3 regions of the Streptomyces sp. NPDC001851 genome follow, and region 1 is predicted to be linked to each of the others. Evidence: predicted binding sites of a transcription regulator. Region 1 holds the regulator's gene; each other region holds the start of a gene.
The links. The regulator HrcA, encoded in region 1, represses chaperone genes, less so after heat shock. The targets are predictions, from matches to a motif close to TTNGCACTCNGNNNNNCNGAGTGCNAA.

Region 1 (3,271 bases):
GGCCTCGGAGACGGCGGCGGCGAGCTGCGGGACGGAGACTCCGCCCGCCATGGGGGCCTGCACGATCGGGTGGGGGAAGAGATCGGTCAGCGCGGAGGACATGACCGCATGTTGTCACGTCCTTCGAACAAGTCCGAATCGGGGCTTCTCATGGCATAGGACAACGGCATACGGGGTGCCGCAGCACCCCGTACCCCCTGTCTCAGCGCCCGTTGAACGCGTCCTTCAGCCTGCTGAACAGCCCCTGCTGCCCCGGCTGGAACTGCCCCTGCGGACGTTCCTCGCCGCGCAGTTTGGCCAGCTCGCGCAGCAGTCGCTCCTGCTCGGGGTCCAGCTTGGTCGGGGTCTGCACCTCGACGTGCACGATCAGGTCGCCCCGGCCGCCGCCGCGCAGATGCGTGACGCCCCGGTTGTGCAGCGGGATCGACTGGCCGGACTGGGTGCCGGGCCGGATGTCGACCTCCTCCATGCCGTCCAGCGTCTCCAGCGGCACCTTGGTGCCGAGCGCCGCCGCCGTCATCGGGAGCGTCACCGTGCAGTGCAGGTCGTCACCGCGCCGCTGGAACATCGGGTGCGGCAGCTCGTGGATCTCGACGTACAGGTCTCCGGCGGGACCGCCGCCGGGCCCGACCTCGCCCTCACCGGCGAGCTGGATCCGGGTGCCGTTGTCGACACCGGCCGGGATCTTGACGGTGAGCGTGCGGCGGGAGCGGACCCGGCCGTCGCCGGCGCACTCCGGGCACGGGGTCGGGACCACGGTGCCGAAGCCCTGGCACTGCGGGCAGGGGCGCGAGGTCATGACCTGGCCCAGGAAGGACCGGGTGACCTGCGAGACCTCACCGCGGCCCCGGCACATGTCACACGTCTGCGCCGTCGTACCGGGCGCCGCGCCCTCACCGTTGCAGGTGTTGCAGACGATCGCGGTGTCGACCTGGATGTCCTTGGTCGTCCCGAAGGCCGCCTCGTCCAGCTCGACCTCGATGCGGATCATCGCGTCCTGGCCGCGCCGGGTGCGCGAGCGCGGGCCGCGCTGCGACGCCGTGCCGAAGAACGCGTCCATGATGTCGGAGAAGTTGCCGAAGCCACCGGCCCCGAAGCCGCCCGCACCGGCGCCGCCGGACTGCGAGAGCGGGTCGCCGCCGAGGTCGTAGACCTGCTTCTTCTGCGGGTCCGACAGCACCTCGTAAGCGGCGTTGATCTCCTTGAACCGCTCCTGGGTCTTCGGATCGGGGTTGACGTCCGGGTGCAGCTCGCGCGCGAGCCGGCGGAACGCCTTCTTGATCTCATCCTGCGACGCGTCGCGGCGCACGCCGAGAACGGCGTAGTAGTCCGTGGCCACTTACGACTCCGCCAGGATCTGTCCGACGTACCGTGCCACTGCGCGTACCGCTCCCATCGTTCCCGGGTAGTCCATGCGGGTCGGTCCGACCACGCCGAGCTTGGCAACCGCCTCGCCGCCCGAACCGTAGCCCACCGACACCACCGAGGTGGAGTTGAGCCCCTCGTGGGCGTTCTCGTGCCCGATGCGCACGGTCACGCCCGGATCCTTCGCCTCGCCGAGGAGCTTGAGGAGCACGACCTGCTCCTCCAGGGCCTCCAGGACGGGCCGGATCGTGAGGGGAAAGTCATGCCCGAAGCGGGTGAGATTGGCGGTGCCGCCGATCATCAGCCGCTCCTCGTTCTCCTCGACGAGTGTCTCCAGGAGAGTGGAGAGCACCGTCGAGACCGTACCGCGGTCCTCGGCGTCGAAGGCCTCCGGCAGGTCCTCGACCAACCTCGGCACATCGGTGAACCGACGGCCCGCGACCCGGCTGTTCAGCCGCGCCCGCAGGTCCGCGAGCGAGGCCTCGCCGAACGGCGCCGGGCAGTCGACCATCCGCTGCTCGACCCGTCCGGTGTCCGTGATCAGCACGAGCATCACGCGCGCGGGAGCGAGCGAGAGCAGCTCCACGTGCCGGACGGTGGACCGGGTCAGGGACGGGTACTGCACGACGGCGACCTGCCGGGTCAGCTGCGCGAGCAGCCGCACCGTGCGCGCCACGACGTCGTCGAGGTCGACGGCGCCCTCCAGGAAGTTCTGGATGGCCCGCCGCTCGGGCGCGGTCATCGGCTTGACGCCCGCCAGCTTGTCCACGAACAGCCGGTAGCCCTTGTCGGTGGGGATGCGTCCCGCGCTGGTGTGCGGCTGCGCGATGAACCCCTCGTCCTCCAGGGCCGCCATGTCGTTGCGGACCGTCGCCGGGGAGACCCCGAGGTTGTGCCGCTCGGTCAGGGCCTTCGACCCGACCGGCTCCTCGGTGCCGACGTAGTCCTGGACGATGGCGCGCAGCACCTGAAGCCTGCGTTCACTCAGCATCCGCGCGCACCTCCAGCACGTCGTCCCCTCTGTTCCGCGGTCCGTCCGCCTGGCACTCTTCGCACGCGAGTGCCAGCGTTCCCGGCCCCAGTGTACGGCTGTCGGGTACACCCGGGGCAAGGTCGGTGCGGTCGCGGCGGCTCCTGGGGCTAGCGTCGCGGTATGACGGTGACTTGGGAAGAGCTGGGGTGGGAGCGGCTGGCCGCCGGTGTCGGACGCTGCCGCCTCCCGGGCTGGGACTGCACGGCAGGGCTGGTCCTGGGGGCCGGTACGGCGCTGATGGTGGACGCCGGTTCCAGCCTGGCGGAGGGCGCGCGGCTGCGGGCGCGGGCCGAGGAGCTGGCCGGCGGCCGTGTGACCCATCTCGCGCTGACGCACCCCCATTTCGACCACGTCTTCGGGGCGGCGGCGTTCGCGGGGGCGGAGGTGTACGGCGCGGTGGGTCTGGACGCGGTCTTCGCGTACGAGCGCGAGGAGCTGCGCCTGGACGCGGTGCGGAACGGCCTGCCGGTCGCCGACGCCGACGAGGCGGTGGACGCGCTGGCCCCGCCCCGGCATCCGGTCTCCGGCGAGTGGACGCTGGACCTGGGGGACGGCCGCCAGGCGCTGCTGGCGAACGTGGGGCCGGGGCACACGGCCCACGATCTCGCGGTGCTGGTGCCGGGGGATCCGGAGGTGGTCTTCTGCGGCGACCTGGTCGAGGAGTCCGGCGAGCCCCAGGCCGGCCCGGACGCGGTCCCGTCCCGCTGGCCGGACGCCCTCGACCGGCTCCTGTCGCTGGGCGGTGCGGACGCGCTGTACGTGCCCGGTCACGGAGCGGTGGTGGACGCGGCGTTCGTGCGCCGGCAACGCGACGAGCTGGCCCGCCGCTTCGGCGTGTCGTAGGCACGGGTCCGCCGGTTCTCCTATCGTCAT
Region 2 (3,271 bases), on a different contig from region 1:
CGTCGCCGGTCTTGCCGAGGTTGCCCTCAAGGACCTTGGAGGAGTGGACCAGGGCGGAGCCACCACCGGAGACGATGCCCTCCTCGACCGCGGCGCGGGTCGCGGAGATGGCGTCCTCCAGACGGTGCTTCTTCTCCTTCAGCTCCACCTCGGTGGCGGCGCCGACCTTGATCACGCACACGCCGCCGGCCAGCTTCGCGAGGCGCTCCTGGAGCTTCTCGCGGTCCCAGTCGGAGTCGGTGTTCTCGATCTCGGCCTTGATCTGCGCGACGCGGCCCTGGACGTCCTCGGACTTGCCGGCGCCGTCGACGATCGTGGTGTCGTCCTTGGTGACGGTGACGCGGCGGGCGGAGCCGAGCACGTCGAGGCCGACCTGGTCGAGCTTGAGGCCGACCTCCTCGGAGATGACGGTGGCACCGGTGAGGGTGGCCATGTCCTGCAGCATCGCCTTGCGGCGGTCGCCGAAGCCGGGGGCCTTCACCGCGACGGCGTTGAAGGTGCCGCGGATCTTGTTGACGACCAGGGTCGACAGGGCCTCGCCCTCGACGTCCTCGGCGATGATCAGCAGCGGCTTGGAGGCGCCGGCCTGGATGACCTTCTCCAGCAGCGGCAGCAGGTCCTGGATGGAGCTGATCTTGCCCTGGTTGATGAGGATGTGCGGCTCGTCGAGGACGGCCTCCATGCGCTCCTGGTCCGTCACGAAGTACGGCGACAGGTAGCCCTTGTCGAAGGCCATGCCCTCGGTGAAGTCCAGCTCCAGACCGAAGGTGTTGGACTCCTCGACGGTGATGACACCGTCCTTGCCGACCTTGTCCATCGCCTCGGCGATCAGCTCGCCGACCTGCTGGTCCTGGGCGGACAGCGCGGCGACGGCGGCGATGTCGGACTTCTCGTCGATCGGGCGGGCCGTGGCCAGCAGGTCGTCGGAGACGGCCTTGACGGCGGCGTCGATGCCCTTCTTCAGGGCGGCCGGGGAGGCGCCGGCGGCGACGTTCTTCAGGCCCTCGCGGACGAGCGCCTGGGCGAGCACGGTGGCGGTGGTGGTGCCGTCACCCGCGATGTCGTTGGTCTTGGTCGCCACCTCCTTCACCAGCTGAGCGCCGAGGTTCTCGTACGGGTCCTCGATCTCGACCTCACGGGCGATCGTGACACCGTCGTTGGTGATGGTGGGGGCACCGAACTTCTTGTCGATGACGACGTTGCGGCCCTTGGGGCCGATCGTCACCTTCACCGTGTCGGCCAGCTTGTTGACGCCGCGCTCGAGGGCGCGACGGGCGTCCTCGTCGAACTTCAGGATCTTCGCCATGACAGCGGGAGCCCTCTCGAAATCTAGGGTGGAAAGACAACTGCGCCCCGGGCGCCCGGCTTCGTTATCGGTCGCGGGGGCCAGGGGCGCAGCTCAAGAGCAAAATGTGCTCGGGGTGACTACTTCTCGATGATCGCGAGCACGTCGCGAGCCGAGAGGACGAGGTACTCCTCGCCGTTGTACTTCACCTCGGTGCCGCCGTACTTGCTGTACAGGACGACGTCGCCGACCTTGACGTCGAGCGGAAGGCGCTCGCCGTTCTCGAAGCGGCCCGGACCCACGGCGAGGACGGCGCCCTCCTGGGGCTTCTCCTTCGCGGTGTCCGGGATGACCAGGCCAGAGGCGGTGGTCTGCTCGGCGTCGAGCGGCTGGACCACGATGCGGTCCTCAAGCGGCTTGATGGCAACCTTGGAGCTGGTGGTCGTCACGATCCGACCTCCCCCTTCGGAGATCTCACGGGGTTAACTGTCTGAGGTGGCGACCAGGTCGATCCGTCGTCGCGGGTGCCGGACCTGCCCGTCGCGTAGTTGGCACTCTCCAGTGGGGAGTGCCAGAGCCGAGACTATGACTGCGGTTAGCACTCGGTCAAGCGGAGTGCCAATGCCGTGCGGCGCGTCGGCGGAAGAGGGGGGCGCGCGGAGTGTGCGGGTGCCCGGTGTCCGCCCCGCCGCCCCGGGGGTCGCCGCCCCCGGACCCCCGGCCGGACTCATGGGAGGTAGTCCTCCAGCCGGCCTACCGTCAGCCCCCGCTGCTGGACCCTGCGGAGCGCCCGGGCGGTGCGGTCGCGCAGGCCGGGGCCCGTTGTCTCGTCCGGGCCGATCAGGATGATGTCGCCGGGGCGGAGGTGGTGCGCGCCGTGGGTGTAGACGAGGTCGGTGGGGGTCATGGCGGCGCGCCACAGGACGAGCGTGGAGATACCGCAGTCGGACGCCGCGCGCAGGGTGGTGGCGTCGTACGAGCCGTACGGCGGACGGAAGAGGCGGGGGCGCAGGCCGAGACGGGCGCCGAGCCGGTCCTGCTGTCCGCAGATCTCGGCCCGCTGGCCGGCGTAGGGCAGTCCGGACAGCGCGCGGTGGTCGAGGGTGTGGTTCTGGATGCCGGCGCCCAGCCGGTGCAGGCGGGCGAAGTGGCCGTAGCCGGGGCCGGCGATGCTGTCGGTGAGGAACATGCTGACGGGGAGCCGTAGTTCGCGGACCATGTCGACGAAGCGGGGGTCCTTGTCGGCGCCGTCGTCGTAGGTGAGGAAGACGACCGGGTCGTGGGTGGGGACATGGTCCATGACGCGGGGCAGGGCACGGCCGGCGGTGTGCGGGGTGAGGGCGAGCGTGCGGGCGGTGGGGCGCGGTGGGCGGGCGAGGGGCTCGGTCAGGCCCCACCGGAGGTAGGTCCGGTCGGGGGCGGGGCCGGGCGGGTGTACGCCCTCGGCCGCCTTCATGCCGAGGCGTTCGATGGGGTCGACGGACTGGGCGCAGCCGGTGAGGAGGAGCGCCGAGGCGAGCAGCGCGGCCGGCCTCCGCCCGGCACGCCACCCGGAACCCGCCCGCCGGCCACCGAAGCCGGCCCCCGCGCGCCCCGCCCGCGGCCCCCGCGGGCCGGCCTCGGCGAGTGGGGGCCGGGCGGCGCGCGGGCTGGTTCTCCTGGTGCGGAGGTGCGGTACGTGCCGCTTCCCGTCACCCGGGACAGCCCGCGTTCCGCCGGGCCGTAAACCGCCGAAGAGCCGTGCCCGCACGGTGTGGGAGACCGCCGTTCCGGGTGCCGGCCGCGGGGCGCCGCCGCCTCCGTGGCTCACAGGTAGTCCTCCAGGCGGGCCACGGCGTAGCCCTCGCGGGTGACCTTGTTCAGGAAGCGGCGCATGTCGTCGACCATCGTGCCGTTCCAGTCGGACCGGCCGCGGAAGTGGGTGAGGACGATGTCGCCGCGGCGCATCTTCTGGTCGTCCTCGCGGTACTCCCAGTGGTCGACGAA
Region 3 (3,271 bases), on a different contig from region 1:
GAGCGTGGTGCAGCGGCAGGCCAGCCTGCGGCGGCTGACGGCTCTCACCGCGCCCGCGAGCGGCTCCCGGACACGCCGGAGGGCGGCACTCCCCGCCACTGACAGGGAGTGCCGCCCTCGGTAAGGACGTTGATCAACCAGGGGTCGAGACCCCGAGGTGGATCAGAAGTCCATGTCACCGCCCGGCATGCCGCCACCGGCCGGCGCGGCGGCCTTCTCCGGCTTGTCGGCGATGACGGCCTCGGTGGTGAGGAACAGCGCGGCGATGGAGGCGGCGTTCTGCAGCGCGGAACGGGTCACCTTCGCCGGGTCGATGATGCCCTCGGCGACCAGGTCGACGTACTCGCCGGTCGCGGCGTTCAGGCCGTGGCCCGGGGTCAGGTTGCGCACCTTCTCCACCACGACACCGCCTTCGAGGCCGGCGTTGACGGCGATCTGCTTCAGCGGGGCCTCCAGCGCGATGCGCACGGCGTTGGCGCCGGTCGCCTCGTCACCGTCGAGCTCCAGCTTCTCGAAGACCTGGGAGGCCTGCAGCAGGGCCACGCCACCACCGGCGACGATGCCCTCCTCGACGGCCGCCTTGGCGTTGCGGACGGCGTCCTCGATGCGGTGCTTGCGCTCCTTGAGCTCCACCTCGGTGGCGGCACCGGCCTTGATGACCGCGACACCGCCGGCGAGCTTCGCCAGGCGCTCCTGCAGCTTCTCGCGGTCGTAGTCGGAGTCGCTGTTCTCGATCTCGGCGCGGATCTGGTTCACCCGGCCGTTGACCTGGTCCGAGGAACCGGCACCGTCGACGATGGTGGTCTCGTCCTTGGTGATGACGACCTTGCGGGCGCGGCCCAGGAGGTCCAGGGTCGCGTTCTCCAGCTTGAGGCCGACCTCCTCGGAGATGACCTCGCCGCCCGTGAGGATGGCGATGTCGCCGAGCATGGCCTTGCGGCGGTCGCCGAAGCCCGGGGCCTTGACGGCGACGGACTTGAAGGTGCCGCGGATCTTGTTGACGACCAGGGTCGACAGGGCCTCGCCCTCGACGTCCTCGGCGATGATCAGCAGCGGCTTGCCCGACTGCATGACCTTCTCCAGCAGCGGGAGCAGGTCCTTGACCGAGGAGATCTTGGAGTTGGCGATGAGGATGTACGGGTCCTCGAGGACCGCCTCCATGCGCTCCATGTCGGTCGCGAAGTAGGCGGAGATGTAGCCCTTGTCGAAGCGCATGCCCTCGGTGAGCTCAAGCTCCAGGCCGAAGGTGTTGCTCTCCTCGACGGTGATGACGCCTTCCTTGCCGACCTTGTCCATGGCCTCGGCGATCAGCTCGCCGATCTGGGTGTCGGCGGCGGAGATGGACGCGGTGGAGGCGATCTGCTCCTTGGTCTCGACGTCCTTCGCCTGCTCCAGCAGGGCGGCGGAGACGGCCTCGACGGCCTTCTCGATACCGCGCTTCAGGGCCATCGGGTTGGCGCCGGCGGCGACGTTGCGCAGACCCTCCTTGACCAGGGCCTGGGCGAGGACGGTCGCGGTGGTCGTACCGTCACCGGCGACGTCGTCCGTCTTCTTGGCGACTTCCTTGACCAGCTCGGCGCCGATCTTCTCGTACGGGTCCTCGAGCTCGATCTCCTTGGCGATGGAGACACCATCGTTGGTGATCGTGGGGGCGCCCCACTTCTTCTCGAGGACGACGTTGCGGCCCTTGGGGCCGAGCGTCACCTTGACGGCGTCCGCGAGCTGGTTCATGCCGCGCTCGAGGCCGCGCCGCGCCTCCTCGTCGAACGCGATGATCTTGGCCATGTGAAGTGGTCCCTCCAGGACTGGGGGTGATTCCTTCGGACCGCGCCCGCGCCCGCGACGGACGGCTCGCCGGCCTCGTGGTTCCTTGCCCCACTTGGCCCGCGGGCCTCACCGACCCGGTCCTTCACTGTCACTCTCACCTTCAGAGTGCTAACGCAATGATTAGCACTCGCCCTGGTCGAGTGCAAGCGGCTCAGCCGGATCAGCCTGGGGCGAACAGGGCACCCCGGACACGCCGAAGGGCCCGCACCCTGTGCGAGGTGCGGGCCCTTCGTGCGAAAAATGTTCAGGCGCTGAGGCGAACCATGTCGGCCTGCGGGCCCTTCTGGCCCTGCGAGATCTCGAACTCCACCCGCTGGCCCTCTTCCAGGGTGCGGTAGCCGTCCATCTGAATGGCGCTGTAGTGGACGAAGACGTCCGCACCACCGTCGACCGCGATGAAGCCGTACCCCTTCTCCGCGTTGAACCACTTGACGGTGCCCTGAGCCATGCCTAACTCCCCTATTACTGGCCCTTGCACAGATCCGCACTTCGCGGACCCGGGTCAGACCTCACCCCCCAATCGGTCGGGGGCGTGCGCCGGAACGCGTCGACCGCGGCTGAATGTATCTGTCCAACTGCCGTCTGCAACAGGTCAAACGGACGAGAATTCTGGACGCGAACGGTCCGAAAAGTGGTGAGAATTCACCCGACTTCGGGGCAAGTCGGACCCCGCAAACGTTACAAAAGCCGCATAAAACCCCCGCATTTTGGCTGCTTCCTGCGGGGTGTGCGGCATGAAATCCAGGGCTTGCGACCCGGAGGTCGTGGCCAGGTTCCCCAACTGTACCGCGCTCAATCACGCAGAATTGCCCCCTCCGCTTCTCTCACGGAGGAGGCAATTCCATGAACAATGGGTAACTGAAGTTACCGAAGGTAACGATCAGCCGCCGGCGACCGCCGGAATGATGGAGACACCGGCGCCGTCCGGCGTGGCGGTCTCCAGGCCCTGCTCGAAGCGGACGTCGTCGTCATTGACGTAGACGTTCACGAACCGGCGCAGCCTGCCCTGGTCGTCCAGGACGCGGGCGGCGATCCCGGTGTGGTTCTTCTCCAGGTCCTCGATGACCTCGGCGAGGGTCGCGCCGTCGGCACTGACCTCGGCCCGGCCGCCGGTGTAGGTGCGCAGGATGGTGGGGATGCGAACGGTCACGCTCATGCGAGGCCAGCCTCTCGGAAGGAGTCCAGGGTCGGGCGGATGGTGGCGGTGAGGCCCGTGCCGGCCACCGCGTCGAGGGTCTTCAGGCCGTCGCCGGTGTTGAGGACCACCGTGGTCTTCGCCGGGTCCAGGACGCCGTCCTTGAGCAGCTTGCGGGTGACACCGACGGTCACGCCGCCCGCCGTCTCCGCGAAGATGCCCTCGGTGCGGGCCAGCAGCTTGATCGCGTCGACGACCTCCTCGTCCGTGACGTCCTCGACGGCACCGCCGGTGCGCCGGGCGATGTCC

Region 2: groES (co-chaperone GroES) is a predicted target of HrcA. The motif match lies at 1,881-1,907, and genes of this name have one in related genera.
Region 3: groL (chaperonin GroEL) is a predicted target of HrcA. The motif match lies at 1,948-1,974, and genes of this name have one in related genera.

The regions. Positions count from the first base shown of each region.
Region 1 is NZ_JBEOYR010000020.1:47,919-51,189, reverse strand. It holds gene ABT171_RS27380 (nitronate monooxygenase) at 1-102, opposite strand, end outside; gene dnaJ (molecular chaperone DnaJ) at 203-1,339, opposite strand; gene hrcA (heat-inducible transcriptional repressor HrcA) at 1,340-2,356, opposite strand; gene ABT171_RS27365 (MBL fold metallo-hydrolase) at 2,519-3,241, shown strand.
Region 2 is NZ_JBEOYR010000001.1:602,569-605,839, forward strand. It holds gene groL (chaperonin GroEL) at 1-1,306, opposite strand, end outside; gene groES (co-chaperone GroES) at 1,426-1,734, opposite strand; gene ABT171_RS02805 (polysaccharide deacetylase family protein) at 2,013-2,807, opposite strand; gene ABT171_RS02810 (polysaccharide deacetylase family protein) at 3,092-3,271, opposite strand, start outside.
Region 3 is NZ_JBEOYR010000002.1:263,915-267,185, forward strand. It holds gene ABT171_RS04210 (MFS transporter) at 1-124, shown strand, start outside; gene groL (chaperonin GroEL) at 163-1,785, opposite strand; gene ABT171_RS04220 (cold-shock protein) at 2,072-2,275, opposite strand; gene ABT171_RS04225 (MoaD/ThiS family protein) at 2,708-2,983, opposite strand; gene thrC (threonine synthase) at 2,980-3,271, opposite strand, start outside.